2 regions of the Rhodoferax sp. ZS1R25 genome follow, and region 2 is predicted to be linked to the other one. Evidence: predicted binding sites of a transcription regulator. Region 2 holds the regulator's gene; the other holds the start of a gene.

Region 1 (7,439 bases), on a different contig from region 2:
CATGCCTTTTTGCAGCATGCCGTCGATCTGGGTAATCTGGGTGGGCACCTCGTTGTTGGCAAATTGCAGGTCGGAGGAATAACCCAGTTTGTCCAGCGAGCGCACCAGCGCCAGCCCATCCACCACCCAGCGCTGCAAGGCCAGGGTGGGCATGGACAGGCCGACTTCGGCCTTGGTTTGCTGGGCCCGGACGGGCAGGCCGGTCAGTCCAGCCAGCAAGCCACTGACCATTGCTCTTCGATTGATACGCACGGTGTGTTCCTTTTTTATTAGTTTGTTAATCAAACAAAATAGCTAAGCCAACGACAGCATGGCTGTGGCAGGCGACTCCAGCAGGGTGGCCTCATCGAGGCGGAAGGCGGTAGTGGCCAGCACCATCTCTCCGGCCTGGTTGCGCAGGCCTACGGCGGAGGCCGCAATTTCCTCCACCAGTGCCGCGTTTTGCTGGGTCACGCGGTCCAACTGCGAGAGGGCATCGCGCACCTGCGCCACCACGGCCGATTGGGAGCTGCTGGCCACGCTGATCTCTTGCATGATGCCGGTGACACGGCGGATGGCCTCCACCACTTCAGCCATGGTGGCACCGGCCTGGTCTACCTGCCGTGTGCCTTGTTCCACGCGCTCCACGCTGGTGGAGATCAGGTGCTTGATTTCTTTGGCGGCATCGGCGCTGCGTCCTGCCAAAGCCCGGACCTCGCTGGCCACCACAGCAAAACCGCGGCCCTGTTCCCCCGCACGGGCCGCTTCCACCGCAGCATTCAGCGCCAGGATATTGGTCTGAAACGCAATGCCATCGATCACGCTGATGATGTCGGCAATCTTGCGGCTGGATTCGTTGATGCCACGCATGGTTTCCACCACATGGCCCACCACCGTGCCGCCCTGGTGGGCCACGCTGGAGGCGCTCATGGCCATCTGGTTGGCCTGCTGGGCAGAGTCGGCGTTGTGGCGTACGGCTTCGCTCAGGGTCTCTACCGAGGAGGTGGTTTCCTGCAGTGCGCTGGCCTGCTGCTCGGTGCGCTCGGACAGGTCGTTATTGCCCTGGGCAATTTCGGTACTGGCGTTCTCCACGGCCTGCGCGTTGTGTTTCACATTGCGCACGATGGTCTGAAAACTGCCCAGCATGCGCTGCATGGACTCCAGCATTTGCACGGTCTCGTGGTTCCCGCTGGGAACGATGGTGGTGGTCAGGTCGCCATCGGCCAGCTGTGCGGCCACACTGACGGCGTGCGCCATGGGGCGCGTCATGTGCTGCGCCAGCAGCAGGGCGGCCAGGGTCATGGTCAGCCCAGCCACCGCCACCGCCATGCCAATGGCCACGGTGGTTTGTTTCACGCTTTGCTGGGCATCCTGCGCCACGGCCTGGGCGTGGGATTCGATGATCTTGGCCAGGTCGGTTAACGGTTGGTCGATTTCGCCATAGGTGTTCTGCAGACCACCCAGCTTGTTCTCTGCCATACCAATATCAATGTTGGCCGAGTCCACCGTCAGGCTGGCCATGTCCACGTACTGGCTCAGCAGCGGCTCCAGTGTGGTCAGGGCCGTTAGCGTCGCCTCGTCCACGGCCTGTGCCTTGAGTTTGGCCAACGCCTGGTTGAGCGCCTCGATGTGGCCCTTCAGGTTTTTCTCGGCTTCGGTAATGCGTTCTGGGCTTTTTTGTTGTGCGCCAAACAGGGCCAGTTGTCCATCGCTGCGAATGGCGATGTGCATGCGGCTCAGCACCTCTTTGGCTTCCATGGCGCCGGAGGCCACGGCGGTGCTTTGCACCGTGCGGTCCATGCGCTTGGCCGACAGCAGGCCGATGCCGCCCACCACCACCGTCAGGCAGGTGCCCACCAGACCAAACGCAATGATTTGGGTCCTCAACTTCATGTCTGCATCTCCAACTTATGTGCCGCGCGGGCTTGGGCCGCTGCGAAGGTGGAGGTCATTGTCAAGGCGCGGGGCGCCGAAGGTATTGGTGTAAACCCGACTTAGTTTTTTGGTCGAATTTATTACATTCAGTGCCTGTCACTTCATTGCACAAGGCTTTTTGTGAAACTCCCGCCACTTCGTTTGCGCGCCCGGCCGGGCTGGCTGTTGCTTGCGCTGTACCTCGCGCCCCTGGTACACGCGGCCGACCCCGCACCACTTCCTGCGGTCCCCCGTTTCGTCGAAGAAACCGACACTGCCGGCCTGCAAAGCCGCTTTGAAGGCGAAGGCGAATACATGGTGGGCGGCGGTGTGGCCACCTTCGACTGCGATGGCGATGGCCTGCCCGAGGTCTATGTCACCGCCGGCGTGAACAAGGCCAAGTTCTACCGCAACCGCAGTGCGCGTGGTGGCGCGCTCAAGCTGCAGGAAGAGCGTTCGGGTTTGGAGCTGACCAACGCCGTGGGCGCCTACCCGCTGGACATCGACGGTGATGGTCGGACCGACCTGGTGGTGCTGCGTGTGGGCGAGGTGCAGGTGTTCAAGGGTCTGGGCCAGTGCAAGTTCGAGAAAGCCAACGATGCCTGGAATATTCACACGGGCAACGGCTGGCACACCGCGTTTTCTGCCACCTGGGAGAAAGGCCAAAGCTGGCCCTCGCTGGCCATCGGCACTTACACGGACCGCAGCAAGCCCGAGTTTCCCTGGGGCAGTTGCACGCCCGGCCTGCTGCTGCGCCCCAAAGAGGGCGGCGGCTACCAGCCCGCGCTGCCTCTGGTACCCGGCCATTGCGCACTGTCCATGCTGTTTTCGGACTGGAATCGTTCCGGCACGGCGGCGCTGCGCGTGAGCAACGACCGCGAGTACTACAAGGGCGGCGAAGAGCAGCTCTGGCAAGTGCCTGCGGGTGCCGCGCCCGCGCTCTACACCGCGGCCCAGGGGTGGAAGCCGCTGCAAATCTGGGGCATGGGCATTGCCAGCCACGACCTCAATGGGGATGGCTATCCGGAGGTGTTCTTGACCAGCATGTCCGACAACAAGCTGCAAACGCTGGAAGCCGGTGCGGCCCAACCCCGCTTCACCGACATCGCATTCAAGCGCGGCGTGACAGCCCACCGGCCCTATGTGGGCGGCGATGTGCACCCCAGCACCGCCTGGCATGCGCAGTTTGCGGACATGAACAACGATGGCCTGACCGACTTGTTTGTGGTCAAGGGCAATGTGTCCACCATGCCTGATTTCGCGACGCTGGACCCCAACAACCTGCTGCTGCAAAAGGCGGACGGCAACTTTATGGAAGCCGGCAGCCAAGCGGGCCTGGCCAGCTTCAAGCGTGGACGCGGCGGCATGGTCGTGGACCTGAATGGCGATGGCCTGCTGGACGTGTTGGTGGTGAACCGCTGGGACAAGGCGCAAGTCTGGCGCCAAACAAACAGCGGAGCCTCTGCGGAGGCCGGCCACTGGCTGCAGCTGCGCCTGCAGCAACCCGACGGCAACCGCGACGCCGTGGGCGCCTGGGTGGAAGTGAAGCTGGGCGAGGGCGATGCCGCCCGCGTGATCCGCCAGGAGCTCACGGTGGGCGGTGGCCACGCCAGCGGCCACCTGGGCTGGATGCACTTTGGCCTGGGCGCCGCCAGCGACGTGCAGCTGCGCGTGCAGTGGCCGCACGGCGGCTGGAGCGACTGGACGCCTGCCAAGGCCAACGCCCTCTACACCCTCAGCCCCCAAGGTCTCGTGAATTGGAAAGCCCCATGAAAACCCGATTGCTCTCTTTGTGCCTGGCTGGGCTCTGCGCCTGGACCAGCGCGCTCCTGCCCGTGCATGCGCAGCAGGCCGCACCCGAAGCCCGCCCGGCCAGTGCCTACAGCGCCAGTGTGGCCACCGAGTGGTTCAGCCTGGCGCTGCTGCTGACCCAGCAGACGCCTGGCTTCAGCCCGCCCGTCGCGTCCCGGGCGTTTGCCTATATGGGGCTGACCCTGTATGAATCGGTGGTACCCGGCATGCCGCAGCAGCAGAGCCTGGCGGGCCAGCTCAACGAACTGCAGTCGCTGCCCTGGGCCCAGCCCGATGAAGTGCTGCACTGGCCCACCGTGGCCAATGCCTCGATGGCCACGATGACGCGCATGATGTTCCCCACGGCCAGTGTCGAGAACAAGGCGCGCATTGACCTGCTGGAGCGCAGCCTGCCTCTCAAGTACAGCCAGGACTTTGACCCCAACACGGTGACGCCCGACATCACCAACCGCTCGGAAACCTTTGGCAAGCTCATGGCCATGGCCATCATGACCTGGGCCCGCACCGACGGGGGCCACGAGGCCTGGGGCCCGCTGCGCCGCAGCCAGCAAAACTACGTGCCGCCCAGTGGCGAGGGCCAGTGGTCGGCCACACCGCCGGCATTTGCGCCCGCGCTGCTGCCCTGGTGGGGTGACGTGCGTCCCTTTGTGCTCAAGACCAGCCGTGCCTGCGCAGCACCCTTGCCGCCACCGTATTCCGAGAGCCCCGGATCGGCCTTCTACAAAGAGGCCAACGAGGTCTACCAGGTGAGCAACAAGGCCACGCAAGAACAGCGTCAGGTGGCGTTGTACTGGGCGGATGATCCTCTCAAGACCCCCACACCCGCGGGCCACTGGGTCTACATTGCCAACGACCTGCTCAAGCAGCAAAAGGCCAGCCTGGCCCAGGCCGCGCAAACCATGGTGCGCCTGAACATGGCCATGGCCGATGCCTTTATCGCGGGGTGGAAAACCAAATACACCGTGAGCCTGCTGCGCCCGGTCACCTATGTGCAACTGGTGATTGACAGCAACTGGGTGCCCACGCTGATGCACACGCCAGCCTTCCCGGAATTCCCGTCGGGCCACTCGGTGCAGTCCAGCGCGGCGGCGGACATTTTGGAGGCAGCGTTTGGCGCCAACAAGCCCTTCACCGACAACACCCACAACGACCGGGGCTGGGGCCCGCGCACTTTCGCCAGCTTCCGCGTGGCGGCCGATGAAGCGGCCATCTCACGCATGTACGCAGGCATCCACTTTCGCAGCGGCATCGAGAGCGGCAAGGTGCAGGGGCGCTGTGTGGCCCAGCAGGTACTGGGGCTCAAGCTGACGCGCTAGTCTGGATATCGCTTAGCCACCGCCCACGCCAATGGGCGCGGGTGCCCGCATGACGATGCGGGTGAACAGGCGGTCGTAGACCGGGTCGCGCGGCTGCTTGCCGGTGAGCGGGTCGCAGTTGGTGGCAAAGGCCGCGTCCAGTGCGGCCCAGTCGGCCTTGGTCAGCATGGCCTGCGCCACCGGCAATATGGCGGTTTCTTCCAGCGCCATATGGGCCAGGTAGCTGGCCACGTAGCGGCGCACGGCGTTGTCAAAGGCCACGTGGCGGCTGTCACCCACCAGCTCCCAGGCCAGCAGCAGGTGCTGCAGCTCGCGCACCGCCGTTTCGCTCTGGGCGTGGTCCTGCTCCAGCTGCACGACCACGTCCATGGTCTGCGGAGCCAGCCGCGCGACGCGGGGGAACAGCAGGTTGGACTCCTTGGGGTGGTGCAGCTTTTCGGGAAACTCGTCGATATAGAACAGCATGGCGCGCAGCACATCGAAGAAGCACTCGGGCGCGTCCCCCGGCCCGCGGTCGAGCATCAGCAGCAGCGACTGCAGCATGGCACGCAGGGCTGCGTGTTCGTCTTTGATGGTTTGCAGGCTGTTTTGGTGCATGGCGGGTCTCCGGGGTGGGGCGCACCAGCTTCCCACGGCAGGCGGCCTGCGCACTTGATGCAGGTCAATGGCGGTCGTGGTCGCCGTCGCCCGTTACCATCATGGCTGGGCACGGTGGTGCCATGTCCAAGCCTTTAGGAATCGTTGTGCCATGACCTCTTTCTCCCCCCGTACCCTGACCTGGTTGCGCCGACTGGCCTGGACGGCCGCGGGGCTGGTGCTGCTCTGGGCCCTGGCCTGGTTGGCCGTGCCGCCCTTGCTCAAAAGCCAGGCGCAAACCCGCCTGTCGGCGCTGCTGGGCCGCACTGTCACGGTAGGCGGGGTGGACTTTGCGCCCTGGTCGCTGGAGCTCACGCTGCGCGACCTGGCCGTGGCCAAGGCGGACGGCAGCGGCCCGCAGTTCAGCGTGGCACGCATCTATGTGGATGGCGAGCTGCAGTCGCTGCTGCGCCTGGCGCCTGTGGTGGACGCGGTGGCGGTGGAGGGCCCCAAGTTGCAATTGACCCATCTGGGCAATGGCCGCTACGACATCGACGACATCGTGCAGCGCCTGAGCGCGCCGTCGGACACGCCGCCTGGCCCCTTGCCGCGCTTTGCGGTTTACAACGTCACGCTGAGCGGGGGCAGTGTGGACTACGCGGACCAGAGCCAGAAGGGCCCTGCACGCCAGCACACGCTGCGCGACCTGCAACTCAGCGTGCCGTTTCTGAGTAACTTCGATTCGCAGCGCGATGTGTTGGTCTCGCCGCGCCTGGTCTTTGTGCTCAATGGCAGCGCGTTTGACACGGCGGCCCAGGGCACACCATTTGCGCAGACCCGCAAGGGCGAGGCGCAACTGAAGATCAGCCAGTTCGACCTGAAGCCTTACCTGGCCTACCTGCCTGCCAGCCTGCCGGTGAAGCCGCAAAACGCGGTGGTGGACGCCGAACTCAAGCTTGGCTTTGTACAAACCCCGCAAACCACGGTCAGCCTGTCGGGCGTGGTGACGGTCAGCCAGTTGGCCGTGAATGATGCGGCCGGTGCGCCGCTGTTGGCGGTAGACACGGTGCGCGCCGATCTGGCCGATGTCCGGCCGCTGGAACAAGTCGTCAAGCTCTCGGCCATTACCCTTACCAACCCGCATTTGCAAGTGTCCCGCGCCCGCAACGGCCACCTGAATCTGGACCTGGCCAGTGGCAAGTCACCGGAGAATGCTCCTAAAAAAGGAGCCACTCGCGCAGATTCCACGGGGGCTACAGGCCAAAAAGATGCGCAATCGCCTGCGGCAGTTGCCCCGGCGCCTTGGACCCTGCAGTTGGAGCGCCTGGCCCTGACGGGTGGCGCAGTGGACTGGCTGGACCAGCAGACCCAGCCAGCAGCCAAGCTGACACTGGCGGACGTGGCGTTTACCGCCCAGGGCCTGCAGTGGCCCATGGACAAGCCGGTCACCGCCGAGGGCTCGGCCACGGTGCCCGGCAAGGGCACACCAGCCCGCCTGGGTTTCAAGCTGGATGGCACGCTGCAGCAAGGCAGCGCCCAGGCCACGGTGAATGACCTGTCGCTGGCACTGGCCGCGCCTTACACGGCGCAGTTTCTCGAACCCGCGGTGCGTGGCCTGCTGGATGCCCAAGTGGGCGCCAACTGGCAAGGCGACCAGGTCAAGGCCACCGTGCAGCGCTTGGCCGTACGCGACGCCGGTCTGGTGGTCAGCAAGCCCGCGGCAGGCGATGGCACGGCCCGCGCGACCAACGGTCCCTCGTCGTCGGATCTGCCGCAGTTCAAGCTGCTGGAGATCACCGATGTGCAGGCCGACCCCACGGCGCGCACCGCCCGCGTGGGCAA
Region 2 (7,439 bases):
TGGCACCATCGGCACGCGCAAGGTCAAGCACATCTACGTGGCCAACTGGTTCTTTGGTGCCTTCATTCTGGCGGTGGCCATCCTGCATCTGGTGAACAGTGCGGCTATTCCCGCGGGCTGGATGAAGAGCTACTCGGCCTATGCCGGTGTGCAGGACGCCATGGTGCAGTGGTGGTACGGCCACAACGCGGTGGGCTTCTTCCTGACCGCAGGCTTCCTGGGCATGATGTATTACTTCATCCCCAAGCAGGCCGAGCGCCCGGTGTACAGCTACCGCCTGTCCATCGTCCACTTCTGGGCACTGATCTTCACCTACATGTGGGCGGGCCCCCACCACCTGCACTACACAGCGCTGCCGGACTGGACCCAGTCGGTGGGCATGGTGTTCTCGCTGATCCTGCTGGCGCCCAGTTGGGGCGGCATGATCAACGGCATCATGACGCTCAGCGGTGCCTGGCACAAGCTGCGGGACGACCCCATCCTGCGTTTCCTGATCGTGTCCCTGTCCTTCTACGGCATGTCCACGTTCGAGGGCCCGATGATGTCCATCAAGACCGTAAACGCGCTGAGTCACTACACCGACTGGACCATCGGCCACGTGCACTCGGGCGCCCTGGGTTGGGTGGGCCTGGTGACCATGGGTTCCATGTACTACCTGATTCCGCGCCTGTTCGGCCAGAAGCAGATGTACAGCGTCAAGGCGATTGAATTGCACTTCTGGACTGCCACCATCGGCATCGTGATTTACATCGCCGCGATGTGGATTGCCGGTGTGATGCAGGGCCTGATGTGGCGCGCGATCAACCCCGATGGCACGCTGACCTACACCTTTGTGGAATCGGTGAAAGCCACCTATCCCTTCTATGTGCTGCGCCTGCTGGGCGGGCTGCTGTACCTGGGCGGCATGCTGATCATGCTGTGGAACACGCTGAAGACCGCGACGGCAGGGCGCGCTGTGGCCGTCAACATTCCTGCAGCCGTCGCACACGCTTGAGAGGCTAATCCCATGACAACTCCCACACCCCAATCCGGTCTCTCGCATGAGAAGGTGGAGACCAACAACTTTCTGATGATTGTGCTGATCCTGCTGGTGCTGCTGGTGGGCGGCATGGTGGAAATCGTGCCCTTGTTTTTCCAGAAATCCACCACCGAGCCCATCAAGGGCATTAAGCCCTACACCGCGCTGCAGCTGGCCGGGCGCGACATCTACACGCGTGAAGGCTGCTACAACTGCCACTCGCAGATGATTCGCCCCTTCCGCGCCGAGACCCTGCGCTACGGGCACTACTCGGTGGCGGGCGAGTCGGTGTATGACCACCCCTTCCAGTGGGGCAGCAAGCGCACCGGGCCAGACCTGGCCCGCGTGGGCGGCAAGTACAGCGACGAATGGCACCGCATCCACCTGACCAATCCGCGGGACCTGGTACCCGAGTCCAACATGCCCGCCTACCCGTGGCTGGAGAAAACGCTGGTCGATGCAGACAGCCTGCCCAGCCACATGGCAGCCCTGCGCAAGGTGGGTGTGCCCTATACGGACGAAGAGATTGCCAAGGCCAGCGCAGACGTCAAGGGCAAGACCGAGTTGGAAGCGACCATTGCCTTCCTGCAGGTTCTGGGCCTGGCCCTCAAATAAGCCACCGGGAGCACACCATGGATATCAATACCCTGCGCTCGGTGACCACGGTGGTCAGTTTTGTCGTGTTCATTGGCATCGTCTGGTGGGCCTGGTCGCGCAAGCGATCCGCGGACTTTGACGAAGCTGCCAACCTGCCTTTCGAGCAGGACTGACCCGAACAAGGAATCAAGATGAGTGACTTTACCAACGACTTCTGGTCCGTCTATGTGGCGGCCATCACGGTGATTGGCATCGTGGCCTGCCTATTGCTGTTGTGGTTCAGCGGCAAAGCCCGCGCCATGACTGCACACGACAACACCACCGGCCACGTGTGGGATGGTGACCTGCGCGAGATGAACAACCCGCTGCCCCGCTGGTGGGTGTGGCTGTTCATCATCACCATTGTGTTTGCCTTGGTGTACTTGGCGCTCTACCCGGGCCTGGGTACCTATGCAGGCAAGCTGGGCTGGACCCAGGCGGGCCAGTACCAGACCGAGGTGGACAAGGGCAACGAGGCGGTGGCGCCCCTGTACGCCAAGTTTGCGGCCATGAAGCCCGAAGACATTGCCAAAGACCCCCAAGCCCATGCGATTGGCGAACGGCTGTTCATGAACAACTGCTCCCAGTGCCACGGCTCGGATGCGCACGGCTCCAAGGGATTCCCCAACCTCACCGACGCTGACTGGCTGCACGGCGGCACACCCGAAAAGATCATGGAAACCATAACCCTGGGCCGTGTGGGCCAAATGCCACCGATGGCCGCTGCGGTGGGCACACCCGATGATGTGAAGAATGTGGCCAACTATGTGTTGAGCCTGTCCGGCAGCCCGCACGACTCGGTGCGCGCCGCGCTGGGCAAGTCCAAGTTCACGGCGTGTGCGGCCTGCCACGGCATGGACGGCAAGGGCAACCAGGCCCTGGGTGCTCCCAACCTCAGCGACGACATCTGGCTGCATGGCTACGGCGAGAACGCCATCATCGCCATGGTCAACAACGGCAAGATGAACCAGATGCCGGCCCAGGCGGACAAGCTCACGCCCGCGCAAATCCAGGTGCTTGCCTCGTATGTATGGGGCTTGTCCAATGGTGCGGTGGCCAAGTAGGGCCTGTCTTCAGGAATCCGTTTGACCACTTCTGCCCAGGCCCCGCACAACAAGGTGATCCCCATCGCCGTGTCGCCTGACAAGGGGCCGATTGCGCCGCCCGAAGGGGCCGACGCGGAGATGGTGGCCCTGTACGAGGCGCACAAGAAGATCTACCCGCGCAGCGTGACCGGTTTTTTCTCGCGCTGGCGCTGGGCCTGTGTGTTCCTGACCCAACTGGTGTTTTACGGCCTACCGTGGCTGGAGTGGGGCCAGCGCCAGGCGGTGTTGTTTGACCTGGGCGCGCGGCGCTTCTTCATCTTCAACCTGGTGCTGTACCCGCAAGACTTTGTGTACCTCACAGGTCTGCTGGTCATCTCTGCGCTGGGGCTGTTTTTGTTCACCGCGGTGGCGGGCCGCCTGTGGTGCGGCTACGCCTGCCCGCAAACGGTCTATACCGAAATATTTCTGTGGCTGGAGAAACTGACCGAAGGCGACCGCTCAGCCCGCATGCGCCGTGATGCAGGCCCCTGGACGGCTGACAAGGTCGTGCGCAAGACCGCCAAACAGGGCTTGTGGATTGCCGTAGCGCTGTGGACGGGGTTTACCTTTGTGGGCTACTTCACGCCCATCCATACGCTGTCGCGTGAAGTGCTGGCCTGGGGCCTGGGGCCCTGGGAAATTTTTTGGGTGCTGTTTTATGGCTTTGCCACCTACGGCAATGCAGGCTTTTTGCGGGAGCAAGTCTGCAAATACATGTGCCCCTATGCGCGCTTTCAGAGCGCGATGTTCGACAACGACACCCTGGTGGTCACCTACGACGAGGCGTGGGGTGAGCCGCGCGGCGCGCGCTCCCGGAAAGCCGACCCAGCGGCGCTGAACCTGGGCGCCTGCGTGAACTGCAGCCTGTGCGTGCAGGTGTGCCCCACGGGCATCGATATCCGAGATGGCCTGCAATATGAGTGCATAGGCTGCGGTGCCTGCGCCGATGTGTGCGACACGGTAATGGACAAGATGGGCTATGCCCGTGGGCTGGTGAAGTACTCCACCCAAAACGCCGTGAGCCAGCAGTGGACCCCGGCCCAAACCCTGCGCCACGTGCTGCGCCCCCGGGTGCTGGTTTATGCCGGCGTTCTGGGCGCGGTGGTGTTGGCCATGCTGGTCAGCCTGTACCTGCGGCCCGCCTTCAAGGTGGATGTGGAGCGCGACCGCGGTGCACTCGCTCGCATTGTCGCGGGTGGCCGTATTGAAAACGTGTTCCGCCTGCAGGTGATGAACGCGACCGAAACCCCGCAACGCTTCCAGATTGCGGTGGAGGGTTTGCCCGGGCTGGCCGTGGCGTCCGAGCCTGCCATAGAAATAGAGGCCACGCAGTCGCGCTGGGTGGCCGTGCGCGTGCAGCTGCCCTACGAGGGCACTGCGGCGGGTTCGCACCCCATCCATTTCATGGTGACCGCAGAGCAGGGCGGCGCCCAGGTTGCCGAAAAATCCGTGTTCATTGTTCCCCGTTGAGGAGATTTTTATGTCCGATTCCACAGCCGTAGATCCACGCCCCTGGTGGCAATTTGGCCACGTATGGCTGGTGGTCTCGGGGCCGCTGACCGTGGTCATCGCCAGCTTCTTCACCTTCTACCTCGCCGCCGTAGGGTCCGACCCACTGGTGGATGAAAACTACTACCAAAACGGCGTGGAGATCAACCGCACGCTGGCGGATGCACCGCAGAGCCTGGCGCCTGCCATGCAGGCCCGCAACCATGCGGCAACCGGTGTGGTTGAGTCCGCGCCCGTGCCCAAAGCACCCTGAGCGGTTTGCGTCAAAGGAGTCTTATGCGCGGCAAATGGATGGCCATCGTGTGGCCGGCCTTCTTGATGGCCTGTGTGCTGGAGCTTGTGGTGTTTGCACTGGTGGACCCGCAGGACCTGCAGTGGTTGGGGCTGCCGCTAGAGCTGCCCCGCAAGGGGGTCTATACCCTGTCGTTCTTTGTGTTTTGGGCCGTGACCGCCGTGTCCAGCAGCCTCACGGCACTGTTGGGCTTGAGTGCCGCCGAGGTCAACGAATAAAGCTCAGCCGCAGACCTTGGGGTTCACGATGTCTTTGAGCGCATCGGTGTTGACGATGCGCACATGGCGCTGCTTCACTTCCACAATGCCGTCGTCTACAAATTTGGAGAACGTGCGGCTCACGGTCTCCAGCTTCAGGCCCAGGTAGCTGCCGATTTCTTCGCGCGTCATGCGCAACACCAGTTCTGACTGCGAAAAGCCCCGTGCGTGCAGGCGCTGCACCAGATTCAGCAAAAACGCGGCCAAACGCTCCTCGGCGCGCATGCTGCCCAGCAGCAACATGACCCCGTTCTCGCGCACGATCTCGCGGCTCATGATCTTGTGCACATGGCGCTGCAGCGCATTCACTTCGCGGGAGAGTTCTTCAATGCGGTCAAACGGCATGACGCAGACCTCGGCATCTTCCAGCGCCACGGCATCGCAGGTGTGGTGGTCGTTGACGATGCCATCCAGCCCAATGACCTCGCCGGCCATTTGGAAGCCCGTGACTTGGTCACGGCCGTCTTCCGAAGCGACGCAGGTTTTGAAGAAACCGGTGCGGATGGCATACAGGCTGGTGAAGCGTTCGCCGCTGCGAAACAGGGTGTCCCCGCGCTTGACCTTGCGGCGGCTGGCCACCACATCGTCAATCTTGTCCAGCTCGCTGGGGCTGAGGCCCAGGGGCATGCACAGTTCACGCAGGTTGCAGTTGGAGCAGGCGACCTTGATGGCTTGGGGTGTCAGGGGCATTGCGGGCGCAATGGCAATAGTGGCGTGCGCCTCGATTGCTTTAGTGGTGGTTGCGGTTGGCTCAAACATGTGGTTCCCCTGATGCAGATCAATTATGTTCCTGGTCATGCGCCGGCTCCTTGATGTAGGTCAAGGAGTTTGCGAGAGTCTTCCGTCACAGTCTGTGCGGTAGCCTGGAGCATTCATGAACGCTGTCGCCGAACCCACCTCTGTATCTGAAGGATTGTTGACCCGCTTTGACGTGTCCGGGCCGCGTTACACCTCGTACCCCACGGCAGACCGTTTTGTCGAGGCGTTTACCGCCGACGACTACGCCCAGGCGCTGTCGCAACGCCGCAGCGGCGCCGCCGCGCTGGCGCTGCCGTTGTCCTTGTATGTGCATATTCCGTTCTGCGAGTCGCTGTGCTACTACTGCGCCTGCAACAAGATCATCACCAAACACCATGACCGCGCCGCGCCCTACCTGCGCTACCTGAGCCGCGAGGTGGACCTGCATACCGCGCTGATCGGGCGGGGGCAGTCGGTTAGCCAGCTGCATTTGGGCGGTGGCAGCCCCACATTTTTGAATGACGCAGAACTGCGTGAACTGATGGGCATGTTGCGGCGCAATTTCAACCTGGTACCCGGCGGCGAATATTCCATCGAGGTGGACCCCCGCACCATCGATGTGCAGCGCCTGGACACCCTGGCCGAGCTGGGCTTCAACCGCCTGAGCTTTGGTGTGCAGGACTTTGACCCCGCCGTGCAAAAGGCGGTGCACCGCGTGCAACCGGCCGAGCAGGTGTTTGCGCTGGTGGAAGCCGCGCGAGCCCGAGGGTTTGAGTCCATCAATGTCGATCTGATCTACGGCCTGCCGCAGCAAAGCCCCGAGTCGTTTGACCGCACGCTGGCCCAGGTGAACCAGCTGCGACCTGACCGCATTGCGCTGTATGCCTATGCACACTTGCCCGAGCGCTTCAAGCCGCAGCGGCGCATTGCCACCGTGGCCTTGCCCAGTGCAGCGTCCAAGGTGTCCATGCTGTCGCGCTCGCTGGCGGCCTTCATGGGGGCGGGCTATGTGTATGTGGGCATGGACCACTTTGCGCTACCCGGCGACGCCCTGGCCGTGGCCAAGCGGCAGGGGCGGCTGCACCGCAACTTTCAGGGCTACAGCACCCAGCCCGACTGCGACCTGATCGCGCTGGGGGTGTCGGCCATTGGCCGCATTGGCGCCACCTACAGCCAAAACGCCAAGACGCTGGACGAGTACTACGACTACCTCGACCAGGGCCGATTCCCCGTGGTGCGCGGCCTGGCCGTTACACGCGATGACCTGGTACGCCGCGCCGTCATCATGGCGCTGATGTGCCAGGGCCAGCTGCAGTTCGAGTCCATCAACCTGGCCTATCTGGTGGAGTTCAAAAGCTACTTTGCGGCGGAAATGAAGGCCCTGGAGGCGCTGGTGGAACAGGGACTGGTGACGGTGGATGACGCCGGTATCCAGGTCACCCCACAAGGCTGGTTTTTTGTGCGTGCCGTGGCCATGGTGTTTGACAAGTACCTGCAGACCGACCGCACCCGCGCCCGGTTTTCCAAGATCATTTAGCATCGCCCGATGCAAGCTTCTCTGGCGCTCACCGCCCTGATGATGGGCCTGGTGGGCGGTCCCCACTGCGTGGCCATGTGTGGTGCTGCCTGCGCAGGCATCGGGCAGGCGGCGGGCCCGCGCCAAACCTCTGCGCTGCTCAGCTTTCAAGTCGGTCGTGTGCTGGGCTATGCCGCATTGGGTGCGCTGGCCGCGGCGTCCATGCAGGGGCTGGGCTGGCTGGCGGTGCAGAGTGCGGCGCTGCGCCCCGTGTGGTCCATGGTGCATGTGGCGGCGCTGGTGCTGGGCTTGTTGCTACTCTGGCAGGCGCGCCAGCCGCTGTGGCTGCAGGCCGGTGCCAGCGCAGTGTGGCGGCATACCCGCAGCC

What was found. Region 2 encodes FNR, which switches genes on or off when oxygen is low (the NO sensors DNR and NnrR bind a similar motif). Its sites were predicted from a motif close to TTGATNNNNATCAA; they were not measured.
Region 1: AC097R_RS06250 (hemerythrin domain-containing protein) is a predicted target of FNR. The motif match lies at 5,673-5,686, and genes of this name have one in related genera.

Annotation. Positions count from the first base shown of each region.
Region 1 covers NZ_JBWMAZ010000001.1:1,306,042-1,313,480, forward strand. The annotation lists partial or broken gene AC097R_RS06230 (substrate-binding domain-containing protein) at 1-231, opposite strand, end outside; gene AC097R_RS06235 (methyl-accepting chemotaxis protein) at 295-1,872, opposite strand; gene AC097R_RS06240 (CRTAC1 family protein) at 2,035-3,666, shown strand; gene AC097R_RS06245 (vanadium-dependent haloperoxidase) at 3,663-5,021, shown strand; gene AC097R_RS06250 (hemerythrin domain-containing protein) at 5,034-5,618, opposite strand; gene AC097R_RS06255 (DUF748 domain-containing protein) at 5,770-7,439, shown strand, end outside.
Region 2 covers NZ_JBWMAZ010000002.1:775,915-783,353, reverse strand. The annotation lists gene ccoN (cytochrome-c oxidase, cbb3-type subunit I) at 1-994, shown strand, start outside; gene ccoO (cytochrome-c oxidase, cbb3-type subunit II) at 1,007-1,633, shown strand; gene AC097R_RS14485 (cbb3-type cytochrome oxidase subunit 3) at 1,651-1,788, shown strand; gene ccoP (cytochrome-c oxidase, cbb3-type subunit III) at 1,807-2,718, shown strand; gene ccoG (cytochrome c oxidase accessory protein CcoG) at 2,740-4,209, shown strand; gene AC097R_RS14470 (FixH family protein) at 4,220-4,501, shown strand; gene AC097R_RS14465 (hypothetical protein) at 4,525-4,758, shown strand; gene fnr (fumarate/nitrate reduction transcriptional regulator Fnr) at 4,762-5,481, opposite strand; gene hemN (oxygen-independent coproporphyrinogen III oxidase) at 5,672-7,072, shown strand; gene AC097R_RS14450 (sulfite exporter TauE/SafE family protein) at 7,082-7,439, shown strand, end outside.